Regions from separate parts of the Methylomonas sp. HW2-6 genome, predicted to be linked through region 1. Evidence: riboswitches for the same ligand, from Rfam matches in the RefSeq annotation. Region 1 holds a riboswitch; each other region holds the start of a gene.
What was found. Region 1 has a riboswitch for cyclic di-GMP ahead of ACH518_RS05465 (PEP-CTERM sorting domain-containing protein). Riboswitches for the same ligand answer to the same signal wherever they lie in the genome.
Positions count from the first base shown of each region.

Region 1 (7,892 bases):
GTTACGGTCGATGTCGCGCGGGTCGCCGGCGGCGATCTTGCTGCCGCGCGCCGCCAGAATCCGGTTAATGTCGACTTGATCGACATCGCGGTCGCCGTCAAAATCGCCGGCCACCGTGATGGCCTCGCACACGTCCGGCACATGGTTGGTGTTGGTGTCGCCGACCCGGCGCCGCTCGATGTCGGTTACATCCGATTGGCCGTTTTGGTTACAGTCCGGAAACACGTTTAGGTAGTACACGTCCTGTTCGCCGTTATAGGTTGCGGTGTAGGCCAGGCTGGCCCCGTCCTTGCCCGACACCAAGGTGGAATAGTCGCCGATCTTGGTCGAGCCGTGCGGGTAAGCGATTGTGGTGTCGAATGCCGGGCTAACCGGAACGTTTTTGCTCCAGGTTTGCCCACCGTCCCAGGAGTAGCTGTAATACAGCCGCGACACCTTGTAATTGCCGCTATCGCGGGTGTCGTACCAGACGGCATCGATGCGCGAGTTGGGCGCCACGCCCATCATCCCGAACCAATTCCAGTTATTTTTGCTCTGCGCGTCGTCGTTGATGCGTATCGGCGCGCTCCAGGTGTCGCCGCCGTCGCCGCTGCGGACGAAGGTAATGTCGAGATTGTCCGCCCCCGGCGGATCGACCGTCGCCAAAACATAAAGCTGGCCGCGCATCGCGCCGGCCGAGCTATCGACACCGACTTGGACGTCGCCGATAGGCCCGTATTGGTTGGGGTTTTGCTTAAACAAAAACAGCGGAGCCAGACCGCCCAAGTCGATTTCGCGGGTATCGAAGGTCGGGGTTTGCGCCGGATCGCGGGCATTCAATGACCGGGAAAACAGGTGGTGATGCAGGTTACGGTCTTGGTGTTCCTCGTCGAATTCCGGCGGCTCCCGTCTGCCAGCCAGATACAGCTCGCCGTCGTTGCCGACCCGCATCGTGCCGAAGGTCGGGGTCTCCGGGATTGCCAGCGGCGGCTGGAAGCTGGCGCCTCTGTCGATCGAGCGGACGAAGCATTTTTCCGCCAGACAGTCGCGCCAATTCAGGTAGACGTGGCCGTCGCTGGTGCCGCCGCTGCGGTCCACGGCCATTTGGGCCTTGTCGCCGCCTTGGCCGTAAGCGAACACCGGCGCTTCCCAACTGCGGCCACCGTCCAATGATTTGATGACCTGGATGTCTTGGACAAAGGTATAACTCGGATCGAAATGCAGGCTCTGGTAGTAAAAATTGCCCAAGGCGTCGACATCCAGGGTCGGATTGCTGCGGCCTTCGCCCGGTGTGATCGTGCCGTTGAAATGCCAATGCGCACCGGCATCGGCGGTATAAGCCCATCCGCCTTGCCGAAACGACGAGTCCACCGAATCGAACTGGCGCCAGGAAACCACCATATTGGCCGGGTCCAGTGGATTGATCGCCAGACTCGGTTCGTTGGCGGCATCGCCGACGATATTTTTGCCGTCGGCGGTGACATTGACTTGGGTACTGATATAAGCGCCCTGGCTGTATTGATTCGCGATCGCGGACTGCGTCCAGCCGGCGGTCAGCATCGAAGCCGCCAACGCTGTCACCAAGCGCTTCGCAGGGGGCGCGCAACGGAGCGGACAGGTGCTAGCCGCTTGGCCTAGGTCGATTTTCATAACATGTGTCCTCTTGGCTTGCGGCAAAAACCGAACCCGGCCAAGCCGGCCGCGAACAACGCGAATGCCGGCGGCAGCGGCACCACCGCGGTTTGCAGCTTGAAGTTGCCGACAATCGCATCGCGGGTGCCGTTCAGGTGGTCGTAGCCCTCTCCCAAACCCAGATCGCCCGACAGACTGAAGCGGCCGGAATCGAGTCCCATCACGACGTTGAACAGGTTGTAAGACTGCGAGCGGAAAGAAACGTGGTTGTACAGACTCCAGGCCGAGCGGCCGCTGGCAAGGTCGATATTGGCGGCGGCGTATTCCAAGGTGTAATCGCCGGATAAAATGCGATTGAAGTCCGAGCCGGTATCGACCCGAAACCGGAACACCCCGGCCAAGCCGATAGCACCCGTCACCGTGGCCTCGAAATCGGCCGGATCGAAGTCGATGGTCGTCGGCTTGCTCCGCCGGTTGGTTAAGTTGGTGACCGAGCTGCCGTTAACGGCAAACGTCAATCCGGTTGCGGGAATCTCCGCCACGCCGGGCACCAGGTGGTCTTCCAAAATTTGGCTATAGCTCCGGCTGCGCGAGGCCTGCGCGTCGAAAAACTCTTCCAGGTACATCGACCGGGCAGGCGTTTCGTCGATATCCACGGCGGCGGCCAACGCGTCGCGATCCAAGTTCACGACCAACCAGCCGCCGGATACCGTGGCGGCCTCCGCCGGGGATAACAACGCCGTGACCAGCAACATACCCCAGCCGAAGCGGAGCGCCGAAAATCTAGCTAAATGAATACTCATAGTCATGCTGAGGGAAATAATCTCGAAAAACGGTGCCAGCCAAGACAAAGCACCCGGGTATGGCCGGGTGCGAAAGCCGGCTTAGGCCGGAATGGCTTTGCGTTTACGCCGAGTGGAGGCCATCACGCCGAACAAACCGCTACCGAACAACCAGACCGCTGCCGGCACCGGAACCGCAGACGGAGCCGGAGAAATCAGGCTGAAGGTACCGGCGCGGCCGGCTTGGCTGACGCCGTCGCCGCCGAACAGGAAGGCGCTGGTGCTGGCGGAATACCACAGTTCGCCGGTAAACAGCAGTTTGTCGCCGTCGGTGGTGACGCTGATGTTGCGGGTATCGTAGGTGGTGGACGAGAAGCTGACGTTGTTGGTCAGAGCCCAACCGCTGTTGACGCCATTATTGCGAGCGGCGACGTAGCCGAATTGGTAATCGCCGGATAGCAGCGTACCGGTGAAACTGCCGCGAGTCATTACCACACCGTTTAGCCCGGCAACGCCGCTGGCGGTAAAGGTCGACGAGTTGGTCAACGCGTCCTGACTGCTTCCCCACGTTAAAGTGGTCGCTTTGTTGTTGCGGCCGCCGCTACCGAACGGAATGCCGGTACCGGCCAAACTGGACGGGTTGATGTCGAACGACAGCGTCGCAGGCGCCGGGTAGGTATCGTTTGCCACGCCAAGCATTTGCGACACATTCATATTGTCCGCCAACGACTTGTCGAAATAATTGGCGACATAATACGAAGTGATCGCGCCGTCGCCCAAGGTCAAGCCCGACAACAAATCATCGGGATTGTCATAGGAAATTTGGAATACCCCGCCGTTCAGCGTGCCCGCACTTGCCACGTTAGCGATTGCCAGCGCGCCGGCAGCCAGTACGCAGCGTAGCCGCAGCGATTTCGATCCGATCTTTTGCATACTTTTTTCCTAAATGAAAGATATAAACGCTATAAGCGGCTTGAACGACTCAAGCCGTCGATGACTCTCGCACGAGAGGCGGCCCGGCTGTCTCGAGCTGCCGAGATCCGCGGCTTTCCGGCTCCACCTTGCGGCGGATGTGGCGAAGTGCTCCCTCCTTGAAAACCGGACGGCTGGACCCCGAACGGCATATTCCTTTAGTGAGCGGCGGTTGCTAACGCACCGGTCGGGCGGGCCACAGCCGCCACCAGAACGCTGGCAAACGCTACAACAGGAGTTCAGCAGATACCATGCCAGTCCTAACAAATAAAACCAGATGCCGATTCAGCAGGCTGGAGCGGGAAGCCGAGCGGCTGAAATATTAGGAACGGCGGGGCCGGAAAGGGTGGACGGGAGATTCGAGTCGCGATTGAGAGAATGGATGTCCGCTCCAGCTTGGTCTGATGACGACAAGCCCAAGCGATGAAACGGACGACGGAAGTTAGGGGATTTAACCCAAACACCCCCTAAGCGGCAAATGGTAACTTATTGTATTGGCTGGCTCTTTGGCTTGATATCGGCAAATCCCGATACCGGCCTGGGTGATTTAACATATTTAGATTGTCCCTGGCCGGATCGACGCCGCCAAGCCACCACGAGAACAGGCAAAATCGGATTTTTAAATCGTAGCAGCGCTGAAAATCGGCTAGGTACGGAAGAACACATCGGCCAGATCGCCAAGCAGACCTTGCTCCGGGCGGTCGGCGAACACGCCGCTTGCCGGCCGCTCGGGCTCCATGCCGCGCACGAACAAGTATTTGACGCCGCCGAAATGGCGGGCGTAATCGTAGTCCGGCAGGCGTTGGTCCAGGTATGCGTGCAATACCAGACTGTACAGCCAATATTGCAGGCCGTAATTGTGTTCGCGCATGGCCTGCAGCAGACTGGCCTGGCTATAGTCCGCCAAGGCGTTGGTTTTGTAGTCCATTACAAAGTAGCGGCCGCCGTAACAACAGACCAGATCGATGAAGCCGGTCAGATAGCCGCTGATTTGTTTGGCGTCCAGCGCCTGATAGGCCGGACAGGCGGCCAGGATCCGGTTGATGCGGGCGGTATCCACCCGGCCCGGCATGAACAGGTAAAACGGCATTTCCTTGATGCACTGCGCCGGCGCCAGATTTTTCAGGCAAAACCCCGGATCTTCGCTGAGCGGTGTGGCCGTTACCCGGTACAGCACCTCGCTCAAAATTTGCGGTTGCGCCAACTGCAGACCGTAGCGCAGGCAGGCTTGGGCGCTGGCGCGGCCGATGTCGCGGCGCCCGGCCAAGTCGGCAAACGCCACAGTCTCCAGCAGGCTGTGGATCACGTTGCCGGTGTGGGCGCCGCGCGGCAGGGCTTCATCGCCGGCCGGTTGGCCGTGGCTTTCTTCGGCTTTATCCTCCGGCAGTTCCGGCGTCTGCTCCAGGCTCAGCGCCGCCAACGCGGTGTAGCTGCTCATTTGCCAGATGCTGTGCAGACTGCGGGTTTGGCGGCGATGCGCCAACGCCAGGTCGGTAGCACGGCGGTCGGCCGGCAATTCGGCCAGCTCGCCGGCCGCTTCGGCCGGTAGCAGGCGGTACTCGAATAAATCCGGTTCTGCGCTTGCCAGCTGTTGCAGCACCCACTGCTGGCCGGCGAAATCGCAGTCGGCGAATTCGAATAAATAGGCCATGGCCGAATCGTTGGCCCGCTCCTTGGTGCGGACGTCGGCCCAATTCAGATAGCAGCGGTACTTGGCGCGGGTTAGCGCCACGTAAAACAAACGCAGGTCCTCGGCCAATTCTTCGAACAAGGCTTGTTCGCGGCGTTCGGCGAATTGTGCCGACCCCAGGTCGGCGACCATCGTCCCGTGTTCGTGGCATTGCACCAAAGCGGTTTCGGTTTTCAGCCGGTCGCTGCGCCGCCATAGATCGGGACAGAACACCAGCGGGTACTCCAGGCCTTTGGAACTGTGCAGCGTGACGATTTTGACCGCGTCCTCGTCGCTTTCCAGCCGCAATTGGCGATCTTCGCTACTGTCTTGCGCCGCTTGCTGAATCGCCCACCGCAGCCAGTCCAGCGTCTTGTTGATCGCCAGATGCTCGTCGATGGCCGCTTGCTGCAGCCGCTCGGCCAAATGGTGGATATTGGTCAGCACCCGTTCGGCTTGGGGTTGCGCCGACAGGTGTTGTTCGATCCGTTCCCGCCGCAGCAGTTGCTGCAGCGTCGCCAGCAGGCCCTGGTTGCGCCAGCATTGCAGATAGTCCTGAAAGCGCGACACCCAAGCGTCCAGCTCCGCCTCGTCCTGGCTCAGCCGGTACAATTGCTGGCCGTCCAATCCGAACCAAGGCGTGGCCAACGCCTGCTTCAACAGATCGATTTGGCCGGCGCCGGCTACGGCCCGCAGCACGTGGTACAACTCGAAAGCTTGGATGGAGGCGAATACCGACTGCTTGCTGTTCAATACTGCCGGTATGCCGGCTGCCAGCAACGCCTGTTGATAGGCCGCGGCAGCGGCATTGCTCCGCACCAGAATCGCGATGTCGCCGGCTTGTACCGGCCGTTCCGCACCGTGCTTTTCGGCGATGCGGCCGGCCGTCAGTAGCCGGCTGATTTCGGCGACGACGGCGTGCTCGATCAGCGCCGAGACTTCCCCGGAACTACCTTTGCGCGCGGTCCAATGCTCCTGCTTGCCGGGATTTTTATCGAGCTGCCACAGGACCAGCGGCGCACCGGCGATGCTGCCGTCGCCGGGCTGGCGGCCGGCCATGACCGGCGTGAAATCCAATTGATCGAACAAAAACGGTTTTTGCCGGCGGAACAAGCGGTTCACCGCCTGTACCAGATGCGGATGCGAGCGCCAATTGTGCAGCAACGTGTAATGCCGGTCGGCGCGTTGTTGGGCGGCGAAGTAGGAAAAAATATCGGCGCCGCGGAATTTGTATATCGCCTGCTTCGGATCGCCGATTAAATACAAGTAATGTTCCGCGCTGGCAAACACGCCGGAAAAGATCCGCCATTGCTTGGCGTCGGTGTCCTGAAATTCGTCGATCAACGCTGCCCGGAAACGCGAGCGTAATTCCGCCGCCAGCAAGGCGCCGTTGTCGCCGTCCAGCGCCGCCGCCAAGCGGGTGATCAGGTCGTCGAAGGACAACACGTTCTCCCGCAACAGGCGCCGGTCCAGCTCCGTGCGCAAGCTGGCCAACAACGCGGCGCGCAACGCGACCGGCAGCCGCCGCACTGCGTCGGCCAGAGCCTCGAACGGCGCGCAATCGATATTCAGGCCAGCCAAGTACTGCTGCTTCTGCTCCTCGGCCGGCAACGGCTTGTTCTTGCTGCTGCGGAATTTGATGCCGTTCAGACCGGCCAGCAACGTGACTTGGTTCAGACAGTCGAAATCCGGCAAATCCTGCTCCGAGTCTTGCAACCACTCTGCCAGGGCTTGCAGCCGTTGCGGCAAACCGGCGGCGAAGCTTGCGCTAAAGTAGCCGGCTTCTAGCGCGTCGATCAAGGTTGCCGCTACCGTCGGCAATTGCGCAGCGGCCGCCGCGCGCAAGGCCGGCAGCGCCGCCAGATCGGCGTCCAGATCGGTATCCAGCGGGTAGGCGTTTTGCTGCAGATCGATGCGCAGCACGCTATCCAGCAAGGTGTCCGGAGTCGGATAGGCGCGCAGCAGCAATGCGGCTTGCCAGGCCGGGCGTTGGTAGATTTGCCGACGCCAGAAGTCGTCGGCGCACTGCAACTTCAATTCGGCCACGTCGCCGCTCAGTTCGCAATCGAACAACTGGCCGCTTTCCAGTGCGTGCTCGGCCAACACCCGTTGGCAGAAACCGTGGATGGTGAAAATCGCCGCCTGGTCGATATCGAGCAGCGCCAGTTCCAGGCGTTGGCGAATGCTGGCGCTATCCTGCGTCAAGCCTGCCAGCCAGGCGGTAATCGCCGGATCGTCGTCCGGCGCCGGATGCAGCAGAATGTGCCGGGCCTCGACCAGGCGGGCGCGGATGCGGTCCTTCAGTTCTTCGCTGGCGGCTTTGGTGAAGGTCACCACCAGCAGTTGCTTGATGTCGAGCCGGCATTCGACCACAAAGCGCAGCACCAGCATCGCAATGGTGTAGGTCTTGCCGGTACCGGCACTGGCTTCGATCAGATTGATCCCGGTTTCCAGCTCGCCGCGAGTGGCATCGAAGGCCTTACTCTGCATGCGCCGCCCTCCAGGCCGGTTCCAGCCAATCCCGGCAGAACCCGCTAAATGCGTCGCCGAGCAAATCGCTCAAGTCGCGGTAGGCGAACAGTTGGCCGATTTCCGCTTCGTAACCCTGTTCGATGGCGTCGGCCAGGCGTTTGGCCGTTGCCGCCAGCGCCGTTTCCGGGTCGTTATGACGCACGAAATCCAGCGCCGCTTCGGTAAAAAACGCGTCGGGCCGGATTTGGCCGCTCCGGAAAATCGCTAGCAATTGCGGTAGCGCGTCGTCGGGGTCGGCTTGGGCCGGAAACCGTAAATCGGCATCGGCACAAACCAAGTGGGTGGCTTGCGGCGCGATGCGGTTGGCAATCAAATGCTGTAACCAG
Region 1 covers NZ_CP184124.1:954,145-962,036, reverse strand. Annotated here, with positions in the region: gene ACH518_RS05475 (hypothetical protein) at 1-1,629, opposite strand, end outside; gene ACH518_RS05470 (hypothetical protein) at 1,626-2,414, opposite strand; gene ACH518_RS05465 (PEP-CTERM sorting domain-containing protein) at 2,496-3,326, opposite strand; cyclic di-GMP riboswitch class I at 3,401-3,480, opposite strand; gene recB (exodeoxyribonuclease V subunit beta) at 4,012-7,524, opposite strand; gene recC (exodeoxyribonuclease V subunit gamma) at 7,514-7,892, opposite strand, start outside.

Region 2 (7,892 bases), 1.8 Mb from region 1:
AGCTACGATTGTATGTTGCAGCGTCCGGTCTGTGTGTTTTTGGGCGAGCAGCGGTTTAGCGGAGAAGCGGCCGGTATTGATGATCAAGGTTTGCTGCTACTACGTCAGGCCGACGGCGAAATACGTGCCTTTGCATCCGGTGAAGTGAGTCTACGTCAATCATGATTTTGCTGGTCGATATCGGCAATTCCTTTCTGAAATGGACGCTGGCTGACTCTGGAATGATTGCCGAACCGCGCTATTTGAATTACCGCGAATCGGATTTTGTGTCGGTTTTGACCCGGGCCTGGACCTCGTTATCGGAACCGGAACAAATCGGGCTAGCGGCTGTTGCTGCGCCGGAAGTTGTGGCAAAGGTGCTTGGATTGGCTCAGGCGATGTGGCCCGCCGCCACGGTTGTCAAGCCGAGCGCTGCCGGCCAAGCCTTCGGTGTCACCAGCGCTTACGTCAAGCCCGAAAAATTAGGCGTCGACCGCTGGTTGGCGATGATTGGCGCGCTGCACGCCTATCCGGGCGCCAATTGTATTGTCGATTGCGGTACGGCAATTACCGTCGATTTTGTCGCCGCCGATGGGCTGCACCAGGGAGGCTTGATTTGCCCCGGCTTGCGTTTAATGAAGCAAGCCTTGTCGGCGAATACTCACGCTTTACCGGTTGCCGCCGGTGCCGGAGGGGGGGGGCTGGCGGCCGATACCGATGCGGCGATCGACGCCGGAGTGCTGTGGGCGGCTGTCGGCTTGGTCGAAACCGCGCTAGGCCGGCAAAACCAACCGTATCGATTGCTGTTGACGGGGGGCGATTCAGCACAGTTAGCGGAGCAACTTGCAGGTGACAAAGTGTTGGATTCGCAGCTGGTATTCAAAGGCTTGTTGCACTACTGCGCTGAAGCGGAGGCATCGGGATGAAGCAGGTTTTTCTGCTGTTGTGTTTGGCTAATGTATTATTTTTTTTCTGGAAGCTCCATTTTGGTGCGTCGACGCCGGCCAACCAAGTCCAGGCCGCTCTGCCGTCGATTGTACTGGTTGCCGAACGGGATGCCGCGCTTCGTAGCGTGGCGATTTCGCGGGTCCTGGATCGCGATGCCGCCGAACTGCAACGCTTGACCGCGCCTGCCGCTTTTGCGGCGCCTAAGCCAAAACAATTGGCGGGTGCCGCGGTTAAATCCGAAAAAAAATCGCTGCCGGCGGCAACCGGGAAGCCGGAGCCGGTTCGAGTGATTTGTTACGAAGCGGGGCCGTTCAGCGACGACCGCGAATTGCAGCGCTGGCTGCGCGGCAAACCCTTGCTTTTCACGAAGCCGTTTGTGCGGGAAACGACGGTTTCCGCCGATTACCAGCTCTACTTGCCCCCGGCCAAGGATGCCGAGCAGGCTCGGCTTAACAAGTTGACGTTGCACGCCAAAGGCATTGACGACGTCTGGATGGTTCCGGACGGAGAGATTAAAGGCGCGCTATCTTTGGGTGTATTTGTCGATAGAGCGAGAGCGCTGGCGTTTAAGGAGCAACTTGCCGCGCGTGGTGTCCGGGCCGAGCTTAGACAGCGCAGCAAAACCCGTCAGGCTTTATTCCTGCATTTCGGCGCCGCTGCCGCTTTTCCGGGGAGCGGCGGATATCAGCGGATTCCGGCTGCGGATTGCAAATAGCGCCAAAATGGCGCAGCCGAAACGCGAATGACTTAAATTCCCGGAATTTGTGTCAGCTTATTTTACATTGGCTGTTGTTCGGCCGAGCTAATTCCTTGAAATCCCAGGCCTGGATATTTTGGCACGTTTTTTGTATAATCTATTTTGGAGTGGAGGCTGCGGTCTTTGCTCTCGGCTTGGAGGCGGCAATTTCGGAAAAATCGCCAATTCCAGTTGTATGGCCAGAGGAATGGCCGTTTGTTAACGTTAACTAATGGGGAATATCCATGAAAACGCTTTTATCTTTAAGACTATGGCTTGCCGCGTTATTGTTGGCCGTTTCGTCTGCAAGTTCTGCGAGTACCATTTGGGAGTCAACTGACGGAGATAGTAATTTCTTGTCAATTAGCCTGTTTGGATTACCGAGCTCTGAAACTTTCGGTATTTTCGCAGCAAATGCTGATTTGAATACCGCCGCGCCACTTTACTCATTTACAGGTATCGGTAGCTACACTGCTACGGGCAGCTTTAAATTGGGTCTGTGGGATGCGGGTAAGTGGCTGGGTGAAGCGGCTAATGGCTCATTGCTTGGCAACATGTATTTGTTGAGTTTTGCCAAAACAAGTGTGCCTACCAACAATTTGGTTTTGCTGTACGGCTTCGATATCAAGCCTGCTGCTAACCAAGGCGGTGGTTCTGTAGTACCTCTTCCCGCCTCTATCTGGTTCATGACAAGCGCTTTGTTGGGTTTCCTTTACACCGGACGCCGGAAAACGCTGGTCCAAGCTTAAGCTCCGGCTTAAGTCCTTCCAGAGCCGGACGAGGCGCGCCTCGCCGGCTTTTTTTATGCCTGCCGAAATCCGCCGCGGCAAGGCTTGCAAGCGGCAGTGTCGGCCTTGCCTGCGCAGCAATATTCCATACCGCATTCCGCCCGCTTGGCCTAGCCACCGCTAACCATCAGGTTGCGGGCCTGCTCTTTCAGCGCAATCGCTCGGCGCAGCAGACCGGTTTTGCCCGGAAAAAATCGGTTGCAGGCCATTGCCTCCAGATTCAATGCTTGCTGCAATTTTTCCAAAGCTTCCGGATAAGGATTGATTACCGCTTGCTGTAATACCTCCACCGCGTCCTGAGTGTCGGCGATTGCCAGCTTCAGGGACTTCATACTTTGTTCGCCATTCTGTTCCAACGCTTTTTTGTCCAACGAATTGGAGCTGCGGATATTTTCCAGCACATTGATCGTACGGAGGAACATTGCTACGGCTATTACTTGCGACGAATCCAATTTGCCTTGCCGATTCGCTTTACTAGAGGTAAATGCGCCGGGCGAGCTGTTGAAGGCATCGGAGCTGTAGTAGGCGACGCTTTCTTCCAGCGTCGTTACGCCGTTGTTGTGAAAGAACGGTGCGGTGTCGGCCGCTTCGACCAAGGACGGCGTATTAAAGCGGTTCAAGCCATGGTGTCCTGCTGGCCGCGAGGTAGTACCGCTCGGCGCAACACTGCCGTCGCTAAAACAGACTTCGTCATAATTCGGGCCGCAGTCGTTTTGTTGGATCTGACCGAAGCCGCCGTCATAGGCCAGCGTCGGGTCGGCCAAATGGTGCAATTGGTCGCGCATTCGTTCCACACCGGTATCGCGGGTCGGATTGGCATTGGTGGTCGAACTGATGCCGCCGGCATTGGAATGGCAGCCGTTACAGTTTGCCGTGGCGCCGAAAATCACCGAGCCGTCGGCCGCTTTCGGATTGTTCTTGGTATTGAACAACATCAGGCCGTTTTGCACCAAAGGCGATTTGAAATACATATTGGCCAGATTCAATTCGCCGCTACGCCCCAATGACAGCATATAGGCTTCCAAGGCGTCGAGTTCGTCTTCGCTGGGTAATCTGAAATCGATGTTTTCGGCCCGGATCAATGTTTTCGGCATGTGCTGCTTGATCGCGCCTTTGGCGAAGTCACGCAAGGAGCCGCCGTCCGGGGCGCCGTCGCCGGACCAGCCTATGGCTTCGGTGTGCCTGCCGGATTGCTGCGCTTCGTCATCGTGGCGTTTGAAGTATTCTTCGTCCTGCGGAAACTCGCCGTTGCCGTAACCAGGATTTACTGCACGCTCGAAGGTGAGGGTATTGGCCATGCCCAACAGATGGGGAGAACTGCGCATCACCGGCGGCCGGTCGAAGCCGTCGGCGTGGGCGACGAACAAGGCAAACTGGCGCACTAGTGCCGGCTTTTCCAGATCGGCCAATTCCGGCCGGGTTTCGGCGACGAACAGCGGGTCGCTTTTCGGTAACTTGGCGATGTAACTCGGGTCGATCGTGTGATTGTTATCCGGCCGGTGGCAGGTGGCGCAGGTACGTCCGTTGCCGCCGAAAGTCTCTTCTGTAAATATTTTTTGGCCGCGGGCTATCAGCTGCGCTAACTGTGGTTCGCTCCCGAAATTGCCGGCTTGAGCGGTCTTCGGCAGTAAGAATTCGAACGGCAGGCGATTCGCGGCGATCTCGCCGCCGGCGGCAGCCAGGTTCGCGCCCGGCCAGTCGTGCTCGGTGAAATAAAGCCGCTGCAGCAGGTTGGGCGAGCCGAACAGCAGGCCGCCGTTTTCGGGAGAGGTTCCGGCTAGGACGATTGCCGCGCCGTCAAGCGTAAAGTTCCGCATTCGCTGCGGGTCGAGTTGCAGCGTCAAACCATGGCGGCCCGCCGCCGGCTCCAGTTGGCCGACGCGCAATCCTTGCCGAGACTGCTTATGATTGTCCAGCAACCAAAGTTCGTATTGGCCGGTTTCCGGTAAACCCGATACCGTTGCCTGCAAGCGCCCGGTGCGCAGATTCAGTTGAAGGTGGCCGGCGGCCGGGCTGAAGCGTGCGGACAATGCCTTGGAATAGCTCAAGCCGATTTGCAAGTTGTCCGGGCTGGAGGATTGTTCGTGAGCATATTTCCAGCGCTGGTACAACCGGCTTAAAACTTCCGGGTTGCCGTGGCCGGTAAATGGCGCTTCCGGGGGTGGCGTCACAATGGTTCCGATGCCGAGCGCAGCCGAGAATGCCAGCGCGCGTTTATAGCGTATTTTCATAATGTTATCCGTCGTTGTTCAGGCCATGCGATTGAGCCGATGGTGTACAAGGCAGCGGTGCGGCTACCTCGGACCGGGCGGTCAATTGATAGTTGCGGATAGCAATAGCCATGCCTCTTTTATATAAATCCTTTATAAATCAAAATTTTGGCGTTTTTTTGTCTGGCGATCGGCTTGTACGGGAAAATCGGCGGTTTGCTATCGACTATCGTTTCCGCGAGTTTTCCAGTGTTAGGCGGCGCGACTGAAAACCTAAGGATTGCGCGGTTTTCGCGGGTGTGGATCTCGGTATCCGATCGTCCGGTAGTGGCGGTACCGGACTCGCGCTGTTGCCCGGATGCAGGTGCCGGGTAAATCCAAATTATGTGATATCGCGCACACGCTAAGTGAAATCACACAGTATGTGTGTTTTTTATGCATTTGCAGGCGACTTGGGGTTGGCCAACCGGACTTACACAAACGGTGTCTATGGGTAATTCATTAGTTAAAACAACGGACTAGAGTATGCGTTGCAGCTTAGGCCTGCCGGGCGGTTAGTCGTCGTTACCCAGCTGTTTTCCGGCTGCACCGCGCTACCGATGCCGGATCGGCTGGTAACCGTTTTTTTGCTGTGAATGTTTAATAAGTTAATGAATTTAATGAGGTATTAGTGTTGATTTGTCGTGCTGACCAAGGCGTTGCCGCAGACGGCCAATACTGCGGCAAAATCCGCAAGTCTTGGCTGGATTGATTGTAACTTATTGAAAATTAATTAAAAAAAATAGGTACAAATTGTGCTTTCTCATTCGAGTGATAACGGACGCGATATCACCTCCGGGAAAAAGCCGAACCTGCCGCGAGGAGGAGACGGAAATTCAGGGGTCTCACGGCGAGACGGCCTGACTGCCCTGGACTAGGCAATTATGCAATTTCTTCACTTCGAATCAGTTATTGAGGCATCAATATGATAGGCATTAATCAACAGAGCTTACGCCGCGCAATTCTGGCTGCGCTCGGCGCCAGCGTTATGGCCGCTTATTCCGGACAGGCCGCCGCTATTAGTCCGGCCAGTCTGGGTGTTATCGACGCTGGCGACAGCGCTAGCGTATCCGGCAAGGCGCCGAAAAGGGCTTGGGCTGACTACGGAACCGGTTTTAACTACGGTTGGACCCATACGCCACCCTTCAGGATTTTTCAGGTCGGCGATGACGCCGACGTCGCCGCGGGTACTCGATTCGATGTCACGGTCAATCTGAAACAAAACGGCGGCACGGCACCGATGAACTATCCGGGATTTTCGATCTGGACCAGCGGAACCGCGCCCATGGTTACCGGTGCCGCCGACGGCAGCGGTTACGGACATGCCTGGAGTCAGGTGCGCGGGCCTTACGATGGCGGTGTCGCCGGTTACGTCGCGCCTCCTGGTCTGGGCGGCACGGGATTGCTGGGTGTGCCCGGCGCCGATTTGACTCAGGGCAGCAACGGCTGGCTGGGTGAAGGCGGCGGCGGAAACATAGTCCGCGGCCATGACGGATGGATCGGTTATGCCAATGCCGGCTACTCCTTCACTAACGGCGATGGCGATAAGATTCAAGGTCTGCTCGCGGGTGCCACCAACCCCGGAAATGTCGGTCAATACGGCGGCGGTGCCAGCGATCCGCTGAATGGTACGGCACTCACCAACGTCAACCAAGATTCACCCTACGTCTACACCGGTTTCGCGACCCTGAGTGCCGGCGAGGCGATGTTGACCCTGCAGGGCTTGAAAGCCGGTTATTACTTGATCGGCTGGGCGGGTAGTTGCCCGGATGATAATGCCAATGGTCAAAATTGCGGAATCGGTGCAGGCCAAAACTATATGTTGACCATCAACAATACCGGAGTCAGTGCGGTGCCGTTGCCCGGAGCTGTCTGGATGTTCGGTTCGGCTCTATTGGGTTTTACCGCGCTAGGTCGAAAAAAACCGGTCTAGCTTACAGCGCCAGCCTATCCGCTTTGCCGAATGGGGCGTGCTCGGGTAACAAGGTCCAAATGCCTTATGTCCGATGTTGTCCCGATTAGCTGGCGCTCACAATAATTTAGTGGTCGGTTCCCGGGGTTGTCTAGGTTGGGGCCGGCCCTGATTTCTTTGGTTTCGACTGAACGGATGCAATCGAAGGCATGCGCAGGTTCAGTCTTTATCCGACTCCCAGACCGGGGCCAAAGCAGATGCGGCGCCGGGTGAATAGCGGGTTTTACGAGGCAGGTATGAAGGTATTTCCGAGAATCTTTTTAATAGCGATCGCTTCGCTGGCGGCGCTGCCGGTGGCGGCCCACGGACCGGTTCCGGTATCGTTACAGCGGGTACCGGTGCCGCCGGTGCCGGGTTTGTTGGACGGTTCCAGCCCGATCGTGGTGAATAAGGCGGCAGCGATTGCGTTGGGCAAGGCCTTATTTTGGGATATGAGCGTCGGTAGCGACGGCATGGCCTGCGGGTCTTGCCATTTTCACGCCGGGGCCGACGCCCGGGTCAAAAATCAGCTGAATCCCGGCGCCAAGAGCAGCAAAGCCAGCGGGCAGACGTTCGATACGTTGGCGTCGGGCGGTGGCGGCCCCAATCATACCTTGCGTTCGCAAGACTTTCCGTTGCACCGGCTGTCCGATCCGGCCGATAAATTCAGCGCCGTGACCTTTACCACCGATGATGTGGTGGCGTCGTCCGGTACCTTTAGCGGCGACTTCAAAGGCGCTTCGCGTTTCAGCGGCAGTGCCGACCAATGTTCGCGTAGCGTCGATGCGGTATTTCACGTTAACCAAACCGGTACCCGGCGGGTGGAGCCGCGGAATGCGCCGACTGTAATCAATGCGGTGTTCAACCACCGCAATTTCTGGGACGGGCGGGCCAACAATATCTTTAACGGTAGCAGTCCCTGGGGTGAACGCGACTCGAATGCCGGGGTTTGGGTCAAACTCAATTCGCGCTCGGTGGTTAAAGAAAAGCTGCATCTGGAAAACTCGTCTTTAGCATCGTTGGCGACGGCGCCGGGTTTGAGCGATACCGAAATGAGCTGCAGGCAGCGGACATGGGCCGATATCGGCCGCAAGCTGTTGGGACGCCAAGCCTTGCAACATCAGAAGGTGCACCACGAAGACAGTGTGTTGGGCCCCTATAGCTTGAGCAGCATCGGAAATCTGAAGCCCGGTCTGAATACGACCTATAAAAATCTGATCATGCAGGCTTTCAATACCAAA
Region 2 covers NZ_CP184124.1:3,616,336-3,624,227, reverse strand. Annotated here, with positions in the region: gene birA (bifunctional biotin--[acetyl-CoA-carboxylase] ligase/biotin operon repressor BirA) at 1-165, shown strand, start outside; gene ACH518_RS17380 (type III pantothenate kinase) at 162-905, shown strand; gene ACH518_RS17375 (hypothetical protein) at 902-1,642, shown strand; gene ACH518_RS17370 (hypothetical protein) at 1,909-2,412, shown strand; gene ACH518_RS17365 (hypothetical protein) at 2,562-4,682, opposite strand; cyclic di-GMP riboswitch class I at 5,496-5,572, shown strand; gene ACH518_RS17360 (hypothetical protein) at 5,626-6,633, shown strand; gene ACH518_RS17355 (cytochrome c peroxidase) at 6,909-7,892, shown strand, end outside.
Region 2: another riboswitch for cyclic di-GMP. It lies ahead of ACH518_RS17360 (hypothetical protein); the one in region 1 lies ahead of ACH518_RS05465 (PEP-CTERM sorting domain-containing protein).

Region 3 (7,892 bases), 2.2 Mb from region 1:
CTGAAGTGAAGTTGGAAGGCACGGCCAAGTAAGCGCCGTTACCGAAGGTGTGGAGGAAACCGGCATTCAAATCAGCCATAACCGAAGGCGAGCCGGCAGATTTGATGATGGCATCGGCCAGAGTTTTCTTGTCGCCGGACAACGGCAGAGACGAAGTGGTGTTACGGTACTGGAAGGTGTTTTCCGCCCAATCCTTGTATTTGCCTTCCACGGTATTAGCCAAGGTTGGCGCTACGCCGTCGATCTTGACGAACTCGTAAGCCGCGTTGGCTCTTTCCAGAGACAAAATACCGATCGCCCAACGTTTGCCCCAAGTGTTGGTAAAACCGGAACCGGCATCGTTACCGTTTTGCAAGTCGCGCAAGCAGGAATCCACACGACCGGCACTGGTGTTGGAGTGAATCAGCGCAACGCCGTCGCCTTCCGCAAAATCCTGATCGGTAGCATTCGCTGGCGGTAAAGCGGTTGCTGCATCAGAACAACCGTCACCCAGGAAAATGATGTTGGATTGGGCTTGGGTACCTGAACCGACGTCGCGGCGGCAAAGGTGCAATGTCGCTCCATCAATACCAGCAGAACCACTCTCATCAGGTGGCGCCAAGTCGGCAATCGTGACGGTGCCGCCACCGAATGCAGAAACCGGGGTCGTTTGATCCAGGGCCCAGTCGCGCAAACCTGGCGCAGTGGCGCTGTTACCGACTTTCAACGCATTCCAGTCCGCCCATTTACCGGCATGGATCGAAGCGATTTGCGCAGAAGTCAGGCTAGGCATACACACTTCGTTCCGATCGCCGATCAAGCAGGATGCCGGCAGGTCGTTGGTGGATTTTTGCGCGGCCTGCAAGGTTCTGTACAAGTCCCAGGTTACCGGCGCGCCGAAATTCAAGGCCGCAGCGGCTTTGACGGTCAATTTGGCGACGTCGGTGGCGCTGATATCGACACCGTTAATCGCGTTGTTGCCTCTGAACTGGATCGGGTCGACATCCGACAAGCCCATGTCCGGGATTTGGTTGTTGTTGATGTTGGTGCACTGAATATCGGCGGGTGTGCTCAAATTGCCGGCGCTGATTTCGGTGCAACCGCTGGCGATGTTCAGGAAGGCCAACGGGGTCGCTTGCGCCACCGGGGTCACACCGGTACCGGAACCGCCGGTGTTGATTTTATAAACCAACAGATTGGCATTCGCTGTGCCGGTCGGCAGACTGGGATTTCTCGCGCCGACGGCGCCGGTGTTGTTGGCTTTGCAGTAAATCGCAAATTGCTCGGTGTTGCCGGTATCTCTGAAGCGATAAACTTGGCTGCTTGGGTCGCAAATACGGTCGGTCGGATCAACGTTGGTGGAAGTCACCAGACGATCGATAAAGGTGGCGGCAGCGGTAGCGCCGGAAATGTACAGCACGCGCGTGTTGGCCGGGTCGATGGTCGGGATCGCCGCTTGCGCCGCAGCGCCGAACATTGCTGCGGAGATAGCCGCGCCTAATACTAATTTTTTCATGGTCGTGTCTCGTGTGGGTTAAAGCTGAAAAGCAGGCGGCGGCTTCACCGCCGCCCGTAAAGCGGTTTACTCGGCAACTGCCCATTTACGGCGGGTTGCACGCAACAAGCCCATCAAGCCGGCGCCGAACATCCAGACTGCGCCCGGCAGCGGTACATTGCTAACTGGGAATACTTTGTATTCCAGAGTGTTGCCGGACAACAGCCATTGGCCGGCAGCTTTGGTTACATCGGTACGATTCGCATACCAAAAGTCAGCTTTTTGACCGTATGCAACAGCCGCAGCCGAACCGCCGGTGGTACCCCAGATATTGTCCGGCAAGTTTCCGCCGGAAGCCCATTGACCGGTTTTCGCCGGCTCAGTGTCCGATACCAATTTGCTGACGTTCAACGCAGGATTGTTTTCCAAGCCTACGTTGATTTCCTGAGCGTGGTTGGTAATCACAGTCGCCACGCCGCTAGTTGTTAGCGGAGCATCGTAAGCCGGCAATGGATTGCCTTCTTTTTGGGTAATGAACAATTTCGAAGAACGGCCTACCGCCAATACGTACTGAACGTTAGCTGGGTTGTAAGTTGCGACCGAAGTCATCGCAGTCCAGTTGGCATCGCTGCTCAGATCGCGGCTGATAGTGTAAGTCTCGCTGGAATAGTTGTTGACCAGATCCAACAAAGTGATACCCAAGTCCAGGCTGTAAGTCAGCTTGGAAACGCTGTCGTATGCTTGGAAATATAGTTCGCGGGTCGCATCGGTAGAACCCAATACTGAGATACTCGCGTTAGCCGCACCAGCACCGGCCAACAGAGCCGCCGCAACCAAAGTTTTAGAGAATTTGTTCATTTTTAGCCTCATGTTTTAAAAAACCATAAATACACAAGGTGACAACCCGGCCATCTTGCCTGGCGGCAACATCCGTAGCTTTCCGTCCCCGCCTCGCGACGGGTTTGGCTTTTACACACTTCCTTAGTCTTACCAATGCACCGAGATGGCGCCGCTCTCCCCGCTACCATTTTTGTATCCACCGCCTACTCCCTAACCTCTTCCCTCGCCGCTCCGTCTGCGTGCCGTCCCTGCTCCCTGTCCGATCCGTAACTGTGCGAACCATCGCGCATTCCGGCGCAGTTCCAGTTGCGGCAAATTATTTCAGTTGAAATCGAGGTTTTTCGTTACGCGTCGGTTACAGTTTGATGAAACGTAATACATTTGTATTACACGGCCGCGCGAATCCGGGATTCAGGCCGTGTCTATGCTGTTGTATTGGTTGCTAAATCTTCCTTATCGCTCAGACTCGGCGTAGCGAGCGCAACAAGACAAGCAAGGCTTGCCGGTCTGGTTACACCGCTGCTACAGTGGCTGAACCACTTGGCCCCGCGCCGGCAGACTCAAACCAGAACCTTCCCGCATGACAGAAATCGACCTTTTGCACCAAGCCTTTGCCGGCGCGCAGCCGCCGATCGGCGATTTAGCCGGTCTGGCCTCGGCATTGAACCGTTGGTATCTGCACCATCCGGATTGCAATTTTCTGCATCCCTGCCAAATCGGCGGCCGCCCGGCCCTGGTCTGTCAAGCCGACCTGAGCCGGAGCGAGCCGGCGGCCTTCGCCGAATTGCAAGCCATCGCCGAACGCTATGCGCTGTACCTGAAGGAAGATGCCCGCCGCCACGAGCAAACCTGGGCCGACGCCAACCGCCGCCGCGGCATCGGTCTGGTATTGAGTTTTTGTATCGGCCTCAGCGCGGTCTCGCGTAGCGTCGGCGCCGATGAACTGTTGCCGGTCAACGTGGTGGCCGGCCAGCATTTGCCAAGTCCGCTCGGCGCTAGCGCCAACAGCGGCGATGGCGTGATTCGTTTGCGCCACCGGCATCCGCCGTCAGCGGCGCAAGTTCTCGCCGCCTACAGCCAAAAACAGACGAACGTTCAGGTTAATTCCGCCGCGGCAGCCGACATCGCCGAGTTCCTGCAATCGCTCTACCAAAAAAAATCAGGCGACCCACCCACGGTCAACGCCGATCTGCAAACCATCGCCGACTATTTTTCGCGATATCCGCAGGCAGTAGCGCTGATCGGCGAATTACGCGGCCAAAAAATCGGGTTGGATTACCAGGCCGGCGCTTGGCAAACCGTGGCATTCGGCAACCAATTCGGCATCAGCAGCGTGACGATCCGTTTCGATACCCGCCTCGGCGCGCAATTGCTCGGCGACCCCGGCTGCGACGCTACCCCGGCGTGCAGCATCGCTCCGGCCGACGCTTTATTGCACGAATTGCTGCACGCCAAATTGATGCTGTTGGATAGCGAACACTTCATCGCCGGCGGCGGCTTGGCGCCGGGGCTGTATCCTTTCGAACACGAACATGAAGTGATCGCCGAGGAAAACCGGCTATTTCAGGCCATGAACCAAACCGACGGCCGGGCCCGGCCGATCCGCCACCGCCATAGCGGCGAGTTGCTGCAGGTATCCTGCCCCGCCTGCATTCCGGTAAAACAAGTTGCATCGGGCGAATTAAGCCTGTGAAACCGGCGAAATTCCTGAAGCCCGTTACAAGGCAACGCGTGCAGGCGGTCGTTTGGGGAGACAAAAGTCAAGGCCGGCTCGACGCAGCTCAATAGCCTTGCGCCAAATTGGGCGGTTTCGATCAAGGCGAGTTGAGGCGAGCAATCTTCCGGCGCGGCCGGAGCTGGACCGGAGACGACGGTCGGATTCCGGCGCAACGGATGTCGGTAGCGGTCGGTTGGACCAGTGGGATGCTGAAAAATCCTGGCCGTCGGGTGTGATTTACGATCGGGCCGCGGGAAGGCTGGCATTGCCAGCCTTCCCGGACCAAGCCGATGCCGCCTCAACGGCGACGGTGTACTCCGGCCGAAACCGCACCGGTCACGGCGCAATCATGCCGTTGTGCAGATAGCTTTCTTCGTAACTGAACACGATATCGGCGTCCGGCAACACCAGTGCTTCGTTCTTGCCTTTGTAGTCCAGCCGGAACAGCAAATCCTTGATCAAATTGATTCTGGCCAGTTTTTTGTCGTCGGCTTTGACGATGGTCCACGGCGCCGATAAGTGGTGGGTTCTGGCGAACATGATGTTGCGCGCCTCGCTATAGGCTTGCCAGTGCTTTTGCGCTTCTTTGTCGATCGGGCTGATTTTCCATTGCTTTAACGGGTCTTTTTGGCGTAGACCCAGCCGTTTTTTTTGTTCGCCTTTGCTGATGTCCAGGTAATACTTCAGCAACTTGATGCCGGAGCGCACCAGCAGTTGCTCGTAATGCGAAACCGTTTCGATGAACTCGTGGTATTCGTCGTCGCTGCAAAAACCCATGACCCGCTCCACCCCGGCCCGGTTGTACCAGCTGCGGTTGAACAGCACCAACTCCTGCGCCGCCGGCAGATGTGCGGTATAGCGTTGAAAATACCAGGTACTGTTGTCGCGGTCTGACGGTTTACCCAACGCGACCACCCGGATTTCGCGCGGACTGAGATGCTGGATGATGCGCTTGATGGCGCCGTCCTTGCCGCCGGCGTCGCGGCCTTCGAACAAAATCAAAATCTTGTCGCCGTGCTTGATAATATGATTTTGCAGCTTGACCAGTTCCACCTGCAATTCGTGTAGCACGTCCTTGTAATCGGGTGCCTCGGCCTGTTTTTGGTGTTTTTTGCTCATGTCCGCCGCCTGTTCCGGGTTGAAGGGTTTACTGGAAAATAGCACGCTCCCGGAGTTTTTGCCGAAACCGGGCTAAGTCGAAGCACCGCCGGCAAACAAGCGGTAGGCCGGGTTCCCGGTCTCCTGCCGGTAAAGCAGTTGCAACGCGTTCAGGCATTGTTCGAAATGCACCGCTTCCGCGTCGCCGAGCTGCAAACCGATCAACACCTTGCCGAACGCGGCGCCGTGGTTGCGATAATGAAACAGGCTGATATTCCATTGGCTGCCCAATGCCATCAGGAACTTCAACAAGGCGCCGGGCCGCTCCGGAAATTGCAGGCTGTAAACCCGTTCTTTGACATCGTAGGGTGCATGGCCGCCGACCATGTACCGGATGTGGTCCTTGGCCAACTCGTTACCGGTCATATCGGTCACGGCAAAGCCTTCTGCGGCCAAATGCTCCAGCAATTGCTGCCTGTCGGTCTCGGCGCCGCTACTGCTGATGCCGACGAAGACCTGGGCCATGGCCGGGTCGAAATAGCGGTAATTGAACTCGGTGATGTTGCGTTTACCCAGCGCTTTACAGAATTTCAGGAAACTGCCGGGCGACTCGGGAATGGCCACCGCCAGCAAAATCTCGCGATGCTCGCCGACCTGGGTCCGCTCGGCAACATAGCGCAGCCGGTCGAAATTGATGTTGGCGCCGCTGTCGATCGCGATCAGGGTTTGTTGCTGCAAACCGTTCAGTTCGGCGTATTTTTTCAGGCCGGCCACGGCCAAGGCGCCGGCCGGCTCGGCCACCGAGCGGGTATCGTCGAAAATGTCCTTGATCGCCGCGCAGATTTCGTCGGTGCCGACCGTAACCACCTCGTCGACGAACTGGCGCGCAATCCGAAACGGTTCCGCGCCGATTTGCTTGACCGCGACGCCGTCGGCGAATAGGCCGACCTGCTCCAACACCACCCGCTCACCGGCGCGTAAGGCCTGATTCAGGCAATCGGCATCGTCAGGCTCGACCGCGATGACTTTGATCTCCGGCCGTACGAATTTGACGTAGGCGGCGATGCCGGCAATCAAGCCGCCGCCGCCGACCGGCACGAAGATGGCGTGAATCTCGCCGTTGCGCTGGCGCAAAATTTCCATCGCCACCGTGCCCTGGCCGGCGATTACGTCCGGGTCGTCGTAAGGGTGGATAAAGGTCATGCCTTTCTCGGCGGCCAATTCCATGGCGTGAGCGTAGGCGTCGTCGTAGGAGTCGCCGTGCAACACGGCTTTGGCGCCGCGCGCCTTGACCGATTTGACTTTGATTTCCGGCGTGGTTTTCGGCATCACGATCAAGGCTTTGATGCCGAGCCGTTTCGCCGCCAACGCGACGCCCTGGGCATGGTTGCCGGCCGAGGCGGCGATCACGCCGTTGGCGGTCTGCTCCGGCGTCAACGACGCAATTTTGTTATACGCGCCGCGCAGCTTGAAGGAAAACACCGGCTGCAGGTCCTCGCGCTTCAAATAGACCCGGTTGTTGACCCGCTCGGACAAGGTCGGCGCATAGTCCAGCGGGGTTTCCTCGGCCACGTCGTAAACCCGGGCCCGCAATATTTTTTCTATGTAATTCAGCATCGCTATCCTCGGCGCCAGCATCCTGTCGCGCCGCGCATTCCTGGCCTTAAAAACTGCTGAGCGATCAGCGTTAATCGGGTATTATCCCACACAATGACGGGTTGAAAGCCGTGTCAGGACTCATAAGAGCATAACCATCAGGACCATCACACATGACTCAAGACGAATTAAAAAAACAAGTCGCCGCCGCCGCATTGCAATACCTGAAAAACGTACCGATCATCGGCATGGGCACCGGCTCGACGGTGACGCATTTGATCAACCAACTGGCCGACTGCAACTTCAAAAACGATATCGAAGCCGCCGTGTCCAGCTCGATCAAAACCACCGAGCACCTCAGATCGATCGGAATTAAAGTCATTGAATTGAACGACAGCGGCGACCTGGACATTTATGTCGACGGCGCCGACGAAGTCACTCCGCACCGCAAAATGTTGAAAGGCGGCGGCGGCGCGCTGACCCGCGAGAAAATCATCGCCGGCGCCAGCAAGAAATTCGTCTGCATCGTCGACGAGACCAAGTGCGTCGACGTGATGGGCAAGTTCCCGCTGCCGGTGGAAGTGCTGCCGCTGTCACGCAGCTTCGTCGCCCGCCAATTGGTGAAACTGGGCGGCCAACCGATTCTGCGGATGAACAAGGAAACCGGCCAACCCTACATCACCGACAACGGCTGCGAGATTCTGGACGTGCACAATATGAGCATCGTCGACCCGGTCGGCACCGAACAAGCGATCAACAACATCCCCGGCGTCATCACCAACGGCCTGTTCGCGATGCGCGACGCGGACGTAGTGTTGGTCGGTAAAGGTAGCGAAGTCATCAGTTACTGATTGCCGCCTGTCTAAGCAAGCTTGCCGCCACCGGGCGGCAAGCGTTAGTTGTTCCGCCCTGCCCTCGGCAGGTCATAAAAGACGCCGCTCCGCCGATTTTTTCTGGCTGCTGCGGCCGTTGCCCTCTAAAATAGCCGCCATTTCCGCCGTCAGCCGGTCTCCTCGCCGCTTCGAGCTTTAATTTAGTTTCCAGGATATTCAACATGTCAGACATCGAAATTGCCCAACAAGCAAAAATGCGCCCTATTATCGATTTGGCCGGAGAAAAATTCGCCATCCCAGCCGAACATCTCGACCCATACGGCCATTACAAAGC
Region 3 covers NZ_CP184124.1:3,230,967-3,238,858, forward strand. Annotated here, with positions in the region: gene ACH518_RS15630 (hypothetical protein) at 1-1,495, opposite strand, end outside; gene ACH518_RS15635 (hypothetical protein) at 1,562-2,332, opposite strand; cyclic di-GMP riboswitch class I at 2,370-2,451, opposite strand; gene ACH518_RS15640 (hypothetical protein) at 2,895-4,007, shown strand; gene ppk2 (polyphosphate kinase 2) at 4,368-5,150, opposite strand; gene ilvA (threonine ammonia-lyase, biosynthetic) at 5,223-6,746, opposite strand; gene rpiA (ribose-5-phosphate isomerase RpiA) at 6,899-7,576, shown strand; gene ACH518_RS15660 (hypothetical protein) at 7,566-7,781, opposite strand; gene ACH518_RS15665 (formate--tetrahydrofolate ligase) at 7,780-7,892, shown strand, end outside.
Region 3: another riboswitch for cyclic di-GMP. It lies ahead of ACH518_RS15635 (hypothetical protein); the one in region 1 lies ahead of ACH518_RS05465 (PEP-CTERM sorting domain-containing protein).

Region 4 (7,892 bases), 730 kb from region 1:
ATGCGGTGCGCGAGGCGGTGAAAGCCACCGTTATTGCGGCGCAACAGACAGGAAACCGTTCCGCCGAGCCCCGCGCCGATTATGCACAGCGGGTGGTGCCGGGTTCCGGGAAAGCGGGGGTGGTGTGGCATACCCAGGGTTCGGGCAAGTCGATTTCGATGGTGTGTTATGCCAGCAAGCTATTGGCGCAACCGGAGATGAATAATCCCACCATCGTAGTGGTGACGGATCGAAACGATCTGGACGGTCAGTTGTTTAATACCTTCAGTATGGCAGTCGAAACCCTGAAGCAAACCCCGGTGCAGGCGGGTGATCGTGACGATTTGCGCGAGATGCTGGCGGCGCGGCAAGCGGGCGGGATTATTTTCACTACCATCCAAAAATTTGCCTTGCTGGTCGATGAAACCAGCCATCCGGTATTGAGTAATCGCCACAACATCGTGGTGATTAGTGATGAGGCACACCGCAGTCAGTATGGCGATAAGGCCAAATTAAATGCCAAGGGTCAGTACACCTTTGGTTATTCCAAACATTTGCGCGATGCCTTGCCCAGCGCCAGTTTTATTGGTTTTACCGGCACGCCGATTGCCGCGCAAGATAAAGACACGCGGGCGGTGTTTGGCGATTATGTGTCGATTTACGATATTCAAGACGCGGTGGATGATGGCGCGACGGTGCCGATTTATTATGAATCGCGGCTGGCCAAGCTGGACATCAACACGGCAGACATCGAAGCTTTGAATGCGGAAGTGGACGAGGTTATCGAAGACGAAGAAGACATCGCCAGCCGCGAAAATACCAAATCCAAATGGGCGGCCTTGGAAAAGCTGGTCGGCAGTGCGCCGCGAGTGGAACAGGTGGCTAAGGATTTGGTGAGTCATTTTGAAACTCGCATTGCCAGTATGCCGGGCAAAGCCATGATGGTGTGCATGAGCCGGGATATTTGTGTGGAGCTGTATAACGCCATCGTGGCGCTTAAGCCCGAATGGCACGATGCCGACCCCAACAAGGGGGCGATCAAAATTGTCATGACCGGTTCGGCCTCTGACCATGCCAAGTTGCAGCCGCATATCTATAGCAAAACCACCAAAAAGCTGTTTGAAAAACGCTTTAAAGACGCGGGCGACCCGCTGCAATTGGTGATTGTCCGCGATATGTGGCTGACGGGTTTTGATGCGCCGTGTTGCCATACCATGTATATCGACAAGCCGATGAAAGGCCATAACCTGATGCAGGCGATTGCACGGGTGAATCGGGTATTTAAAGACAAGCCCGGCGGTTTGGTGGTGGACTATATCGGCATCGCCAGCGAGCTGAAGCAGGCGCTGAAAACCTATACCGATTCCAAAGGCAAAGGCGCTCCCACGTTCGATACGCACGAGGCCTATGCGCTGCTACTGGAAAAACTGGATATTGTGCAGGGCATGATGCAGGGCTTTGATTACAGCGCGTTTGAAACCCAGGCTTTGCAGCTGTTGCCCGGCGCGATGAATCATATTTTAAGTTTGCAAGGCGCGAGTGGCGAACTGGACGGTAAAAAGCGCTTTTTGGATGTGATGACCGCGTTGAGCAGTGCCTATACCTTGTGCTCGACGCTGGACGAAGTCGAGCCGCTGAAAAAGGAAATCGCGTTTTTCAGTGCGGTCAAAGCGGCGATTAGCAAATTTACCACGGTGGATAAACGCCGCAGCGATGAAGAGAAAAATTCGGCGCTGAAGCAGATCATCGATAACGCGATAGTCGCTGAGGGTGTGGACGATATTTTCAGTTTGGTGGGTTTGGACAAGCCGAATATTGGCTTGCTGTCGCCAGAGTTTATGGATGATGTCGCAAAGCTGAAGGAAAAAAATCTGGCGGTGGATTTGTTGGAGCGCTTGCTGCGCGATGAAGTGAAAGCCCGCATGAAAACCGATGTGGTCTCCGAGAAAAAATATTCCGAGCGCATTCTGGAATCGTTGCGCAAATACCATAACCGCGCCATCGAAACCGCGCAGGTCATCGAAGAGCTGATAGCCATCGCCAAGGACATGCAGGCGGATTGGGCGCAAGCCGAAAAACTGGGGTTAAATCCGGACGAAATCGCCTTTTACCGGGCTTTGATTCAAAATGAATCGGCGGTACGTGAGCTGGGCGATAACAACCTGCGCGAACTGGCCAAATACATTACCGAGCAATTGCGCAACAGCACCACCGTCGATTGGGCCAAGCGTGACAGTGTGCGGGCCCGATTGCGGAATCTGGTCAGAAGGGCTTTGCGGCGCTGGAAGTATCCGCCGGATAAAGCCGATGAAGCGGTTGAATTGTGTTTAAAACAAGCCGAGGTGCTCAGCGAGGCTTGGAGCGCGGGCCAATAGGCCCCGGAAATACCGAAGACGTATCAAACCCTGCGAAAGGGTCTGGCTTCGCGGGTTTTTTATGCTTGCCAGACCGTATTACTCATCACGGCGGCATCCTTGAAACTGGCAACGACTCCTACCGGTTCAAGCAACGGAAAAAGGCCTCAGCATCCCCACAAACCTAGGTTCTAATTGGGAACTTTTCGACAACCATTCGCGGAAAATTCTCAACATCGGCTGACAGTGTCGCTCAGGCCGTAACAACGCCGATGAACGACTCGGAATAACCCAGCCGTTCGTTTATCGACATCCGCATCAAGCGGCTTTTTTCCGATAGCCGGCCGCGCCCAATCCGAGTGCGCCGCTCAGGAACATCCAGACGGCGGCAGGCAGCGGGACTACCGTGGTTTGAAAACTGAAGGTGCCGATGCGGGCGTTGGCGGCTCTAGCGACTTCGGCGCCCAGATGATCGAAGCCCCAGCCATACCCCAAACTGCCGTTCAAGGTCAGAACATTGCCGTTTAACTGCGTTGTCACGTCGAACAATTCGAAAGCGACGGCCGAAAAACCGACTTGGTTATAGATTACCCACGCCGAACTTTCCGGCGTTTTTTGCTGCTCCGCCGGGTTATATGCCAGGATCATATCGGCCATTAAGACTCTGTTGGTCGGTGGATCGACATCGACTCGATAACGCATCCCGCCGGCCAAGCCGATGTTTCCGGTCGCGGTGGCGGCGATGTTATTGGGATCGAAGCTAAAAGTCGTCGGGCTGTTGTGCCGATTGGTCGGATTGGGTGCGACGCTTGCGCCGTTCACGGTGAACTCAAGGCCGATTGCGGAGATTTCGTTCGCCGTATAGTTCGTGAGATCGACCGGCGTGTTGGAGTCGCGCAACTGCGCAAATGTTTTCGAAGCCGCCGAAGCGTCGAAATACTCTTCTACATAAATCGACGGCGCCGGCGTGTTATCCAAGTCGATTCCGGCTGCGAACGCGTTCCGGTCCAGGTTGAGGATCAACGAACCGCCGGCCACGGTGGCGGCGTGCGCGGATGTCGCGAGCAGCGATGCGGCGATCACGACAACGTTTAAAGATTTCATTTTGTTTCCTTGATTTAGAGGTGATTTCAATACCGGCCCTAACTGAAAATCCCAGGCGCCCGCGCCATTGCTGGCGAAAGCGTTCAACGCTCGGCGCTACATCCGACGCCGGGATTGAACCGGTGTAACTGGCGGCTGGGATAAATTGGATCGGCACCGCCGATATTGCCGGGCAGATCGACGACGGTGCCGGCTGGCGGCTTAGGCGGACAATCTGATTTTTCCGCGCGCTGAACCCAATAGCCCCAACAATCCGCTGCCGAATAGCCAAACGGCCGCCGGTACCGGCACTGCCGATGGCGCCAGACTGAAAGTACCCAGCTTGACCGACTGGCTACCATTCAACAGCAAGTTCCAGGAAAAGGATTGAGCCGTGAAATACACGTCGCCGCTCAGCGATAACTCGCCGTTGGCGTTAACCGATTCCGAGGCATTGACCAAACGGAACAGTGCCGGTTGGCCAAAGCCGCTGCTGTAGGTATAGATGTCCCATTGACCGGCGGTTTTTTTCAAAAAGAAATCGGCGGGATTGAGATAGGTGCCGCCAGCCGCCGGCTCCATCCGGAAAGCACCGCTCAAGCCGATTTGACCGGCCGCGGTGTTGCCGGCGTCCATCGTCGTGGCTTGTTGCTTGCGAGCGGCCCCGTAGTTGATGGTCGAGGTATTGGTATTGACCGCCAACGACACGCTAAAGGTTCCGGTCTGGCTCAGCGCGACACCTCCGGTTGTATCCAGAGTGATCGGCGTGGCGTTATGGTTTTTATCCCAGAAATTAGCGATATACCAACCTTCGCTACCCGGTACAGCCGAAGTAAAGGCGGAATTGTCGATTGTTAAATTCGCCACGCCGCTAACAAGAGCCGCGTTGGCATCGGTTGTTGTCAACAGTCCGCCGAATAGACCGATTGCCAGAACGCCGGCCGAGGCCAATTTGTGGCTATGTTTTTTAAATAGATACATGGTTTTTCCTTGTAGATTTATCGATGGTTAAGTTATGCGGCGGGTTCCAAGTTTGTAAATCGACGCGGCCGACGCCGTGTCTATCGGCAAACCTTGCCCGCCGGTAACCCGGCCGTCTTGTTCCAAGACCCGTGGCTTTCCGGCTCCGCCTCGCGGCGGGTGTGGCGTTGCGCCGCAATCCTTGCGGCATCGCTGCTTCCGCGAACGATTACTTCCTGAGCTTCCAGCAATTCCTTCCAATAACTCGAGCTCCCGACGATCTCCTCACAAAACGCAGGCGGAGTTGCGGCGTAGCGACGCTGCAACGGAAAGGCCGCGAAGGCAGATTAAAGTCGGGTTTTCGAATCAATTAGCGACGAGCAAACACTAGGCCAAATCTGATTCGCCTGGAATAACAAGGCTTGGCACGGCGAATCCGGCGCCGGTCCTCGAAAACTAAGTTATCTCACGCAATCGCCGCGTGAAATCCCGCGCCGCCGCCGGAACTGACGCGATTCCGGGTGCTACTCTTCCACCCATCTGAAGCGCAGCGCAGCGCTGGTCAGAAACAGCAGCGTCATTGCCGAGAGCGTCAACAACGCCGGCGCAATATCGCTTAATCCGGCACCGTCTATCATCACGGCGCGCGCGGCTTGCAGCATGTGGGTCAGCGGGAAAATCAGCGTCAGGTTCTGCAACAGCGCCGGCGCGCCTTCCAGCGAAAACCAGACCCCGGAAAGCAAAATCATCGGCAAGGTCAGCAGGTTGAGGATGCCCAAGGCCAATTCTTCGCTACTCGTTCTACTCGCCATCAACAGGCCGAGGCTGATCAGGGTTACCGAACCGAGTACCGCAATCAGCGCCAACAGCGCAAAAGCACCCTGGACTAAAAAGTCGAACAAGGCGTGCATCGCCACAAATTGCAGCACGATCGCCAGCATCAACATCGCCAACCGGCTGACGACTTGCGCCGACAGGAATTCGAAGGCGTTGACCGGTGAGGCTTTCAAGCGTTTAAGCACGCCGTTTTTACGGTATCTGACGATGGTGAAACCGACGCCGAACAGACTGCTGTGCATGATATTGATCGCTAGAATGCCGGGCAAAACCCAGTCTAGGTAGCGCACCTGCCGCCCGGAAACCACTTGCTTTTTCCAGGTAATGGCTTGATCGCCGGCCAGTAGGATTTTTTCCAACAAGTAGCCTTGCGCGGCACTGTCGTTGATCCAGTAACCGCTTTCCGAACCGCCCCGGATCACCATGTCCAACTGATGGTGCTGCAGTTTGGCTAGCGCCTTATCCAGCTCGGGGTAGTCGATGAACTGCAAATATTGGGTGGCCTTGAACGCGCTGATCTGCGCGCTGGCCTCGCCGACCACGCCCACTTTGAACAGCGCGGTATCCTTGTCGTCGAATATCGCCGCGATGCCGACGATCAACACCACCGGAAACACGAAATTCCAGACCCAGGTGGCTTTGTCGCGGATCAATTCGATATTGCGGGCTGTTAGCAGTGCCAAAAAATGCTTCATCTCAACTTCTCAATGAGTGGCCGGTTAATTTAAGAAACAGGTTTTCCAGATTCGGCGTGGCGACCGTCAAACCTTCCAACGAGATATTCAGTCGAGTCAGTTGGGAGATCGCCGCTTCCACATTGGCGGTGACGAACTCCACCGTTTCGGCGCCGGCACTCACCGCGAACGGCAAGCCTGGAAGCTCCGCCAGCCCGCTGGCCCGCGGCAGACGGATCAGCACGCCGTCGAAATATTCCTGCAATAAGTTCTCCGGCGTGTCCTGCACGATAATTCGGCCTTGATCCATGATGGCGATTTCGTCGCAAAGCTGCTCGGCTTCCTCCATGTAATGCGTGGTCAGGACGATGGTCTTGCCGCGCTGTTTGATGTCCCGAATCAAGCTCCAGAAGTTGTGGCGCGATTGCGGGTCCAGACCGGTAGTCGGTTCGTCCAGAAACAAAATGTCCGGATCGTTGATCAAGGCGATGCCCAGCAACAAGCGTTGCCGCTGGCCGCCGGACAGCTTGCGGGAATCGCGGTTGATGTAGTCCCCTAGCGCGCAGGCCTCGATAATGTCGTCGAGCGGCAGACTACGCGGGTACAGTTTCTGAAACAGTTGCAAGCATTCCTTCACCGTCAAGGTTTCCGGCAAGGCGGTATGTTGAAACTGAATCCCGATGTGCTGGCTGTAGCGTCTATCGATCGGTTTGCCGCGAAACAGGATGTCGCCTTTGCTCGGTTTGAGTATGCCCTCCAGCATTTCCAGCGTGGAGGTTTTGCCGGCGCCGTTCGGCCCCAGCAAGCCAAAGCAGGTCCCAGCTTGCAGCTCGAAACTGACGCCGGCAACCGCCGCCACTTCGCCATAGTGTTTCTCCAAGCCTCTGACGCTCAGCAGACTGCTAGTCTGGTCCGGCTCGACCAGCGGCGGCGCGGCGAGCATTGACGACTGAGCCGCCGCTTCGGGATTCAGCTCTCGCAACCACGCCGCGCAATACGGCTGCTTGACCACCGAGAAGTGTTCGCCCTTGGCCTTGATCACATTGACGGCTTGAAAATAATCGTTCCACTCGTTGGCCGCCAACCAACCTTTACTGCCTTCCGCGATCACCAGCGTCACCCGATACGGCAACTTGGCGGTGTAACGGTAACGGGCGGTAATCGAAGCCTCGGTCACTTGCCAGATTTTCCGAAAATGCCCGGCGTCCAGATTCGGAATGATGTCCGCCAATAATGACGCAAAGCAGTCTTTCCACTCCGCGTAGGGCTTGGTTTTTAAAATTTCGGCGATCGCGCCGCGATAGGGCTCGGGCGAAATACCGGCGTTCGTCAGCATGAAGTTACAGAATGCCTTGACCGAGGCCTTGTCCACGCTGCTTTGCCGCAGCAACAAACCGCTATCGATCAACACCACTTCGCCGATTTCGTAGGCCGAATCTTGCAACTGGCGCAGCATTTCGTAGACCACGGTGCCGCCGTAACTGTGCGCGTACAAATTGATCCGCCCTTGCGGCCAGACGCGTTCGATCTGGGCGATATTGTGCGCGGCCATGTCCTCGACCGTCGTCGCCGGCGGCTCGTCGCTATAGCCTTTCATTTGCAAGCCGTAAACCGGCCCTTCCCGCTTCAGGCACTCCGCCAGTTCGAAATAGCCGTCGCTCAAGCCGGGCATGCCCGGCACGATAAACGTCGGAATCCCCGAGCGCAGATTAAGCAAATACGCTGAATTGGTCAGTTTTTCCAGCGGGCGCTCTAGATAATCGGTCAAGGCTTTTATCGTCGGATATTTGAAAATATCGGCAAGATTCAGTGAGCTGTCGGGGAGAATGGCGTTAATCCGGCTGATCAGTTGCACGGTCAGCAAGGAGTGGCCGCCCAACTCAAAAAAATTGTCGTTCACGCCGACCCGCTCGACGTTCAACAGCTGCCGCCAAATCTCGGCCAGTTGTTGTTCGAGTTGGCCGCGCGGCGGGCTGAAATCCCCGCGCCCGGCCAGCCAACTCTC
Region 4 covers NZ_CP184124.1:1,687,699-1,695,590, reverse strand. Annotated here, with positions in the region: gene ACH518_RS08800 (type I restriction endonuclease subunit R) at 1-2,354, shown strand, start outside; gene ACH518_RS08795 (VPLPA-CTERM sorting domain-containing protein) at 2,652-3,437, opposite strand; gene ACH518_RS08790 (hypothetical protein) at 3,639-4,397, opposite strand; cyclic di-GMP riboswitch class I at 4,497-4,573, opposite strand; gene ACH518_RS08785 (ABC transporter permease) at 4,901-5,908, opposite strand; gene ACH518_RS08780 (amino acid adenylation domain-containing protein) at 5,910-7,892, opposite strand, start outside.
Region 4: another riboswitch for cyclic di-GMP. It lies ahead of ACH518_RS08790 (hypothetical protein); the one in region 1 lies ahead of ACH518_RS05465 (PEP-CTERM sorting domain-containing protein).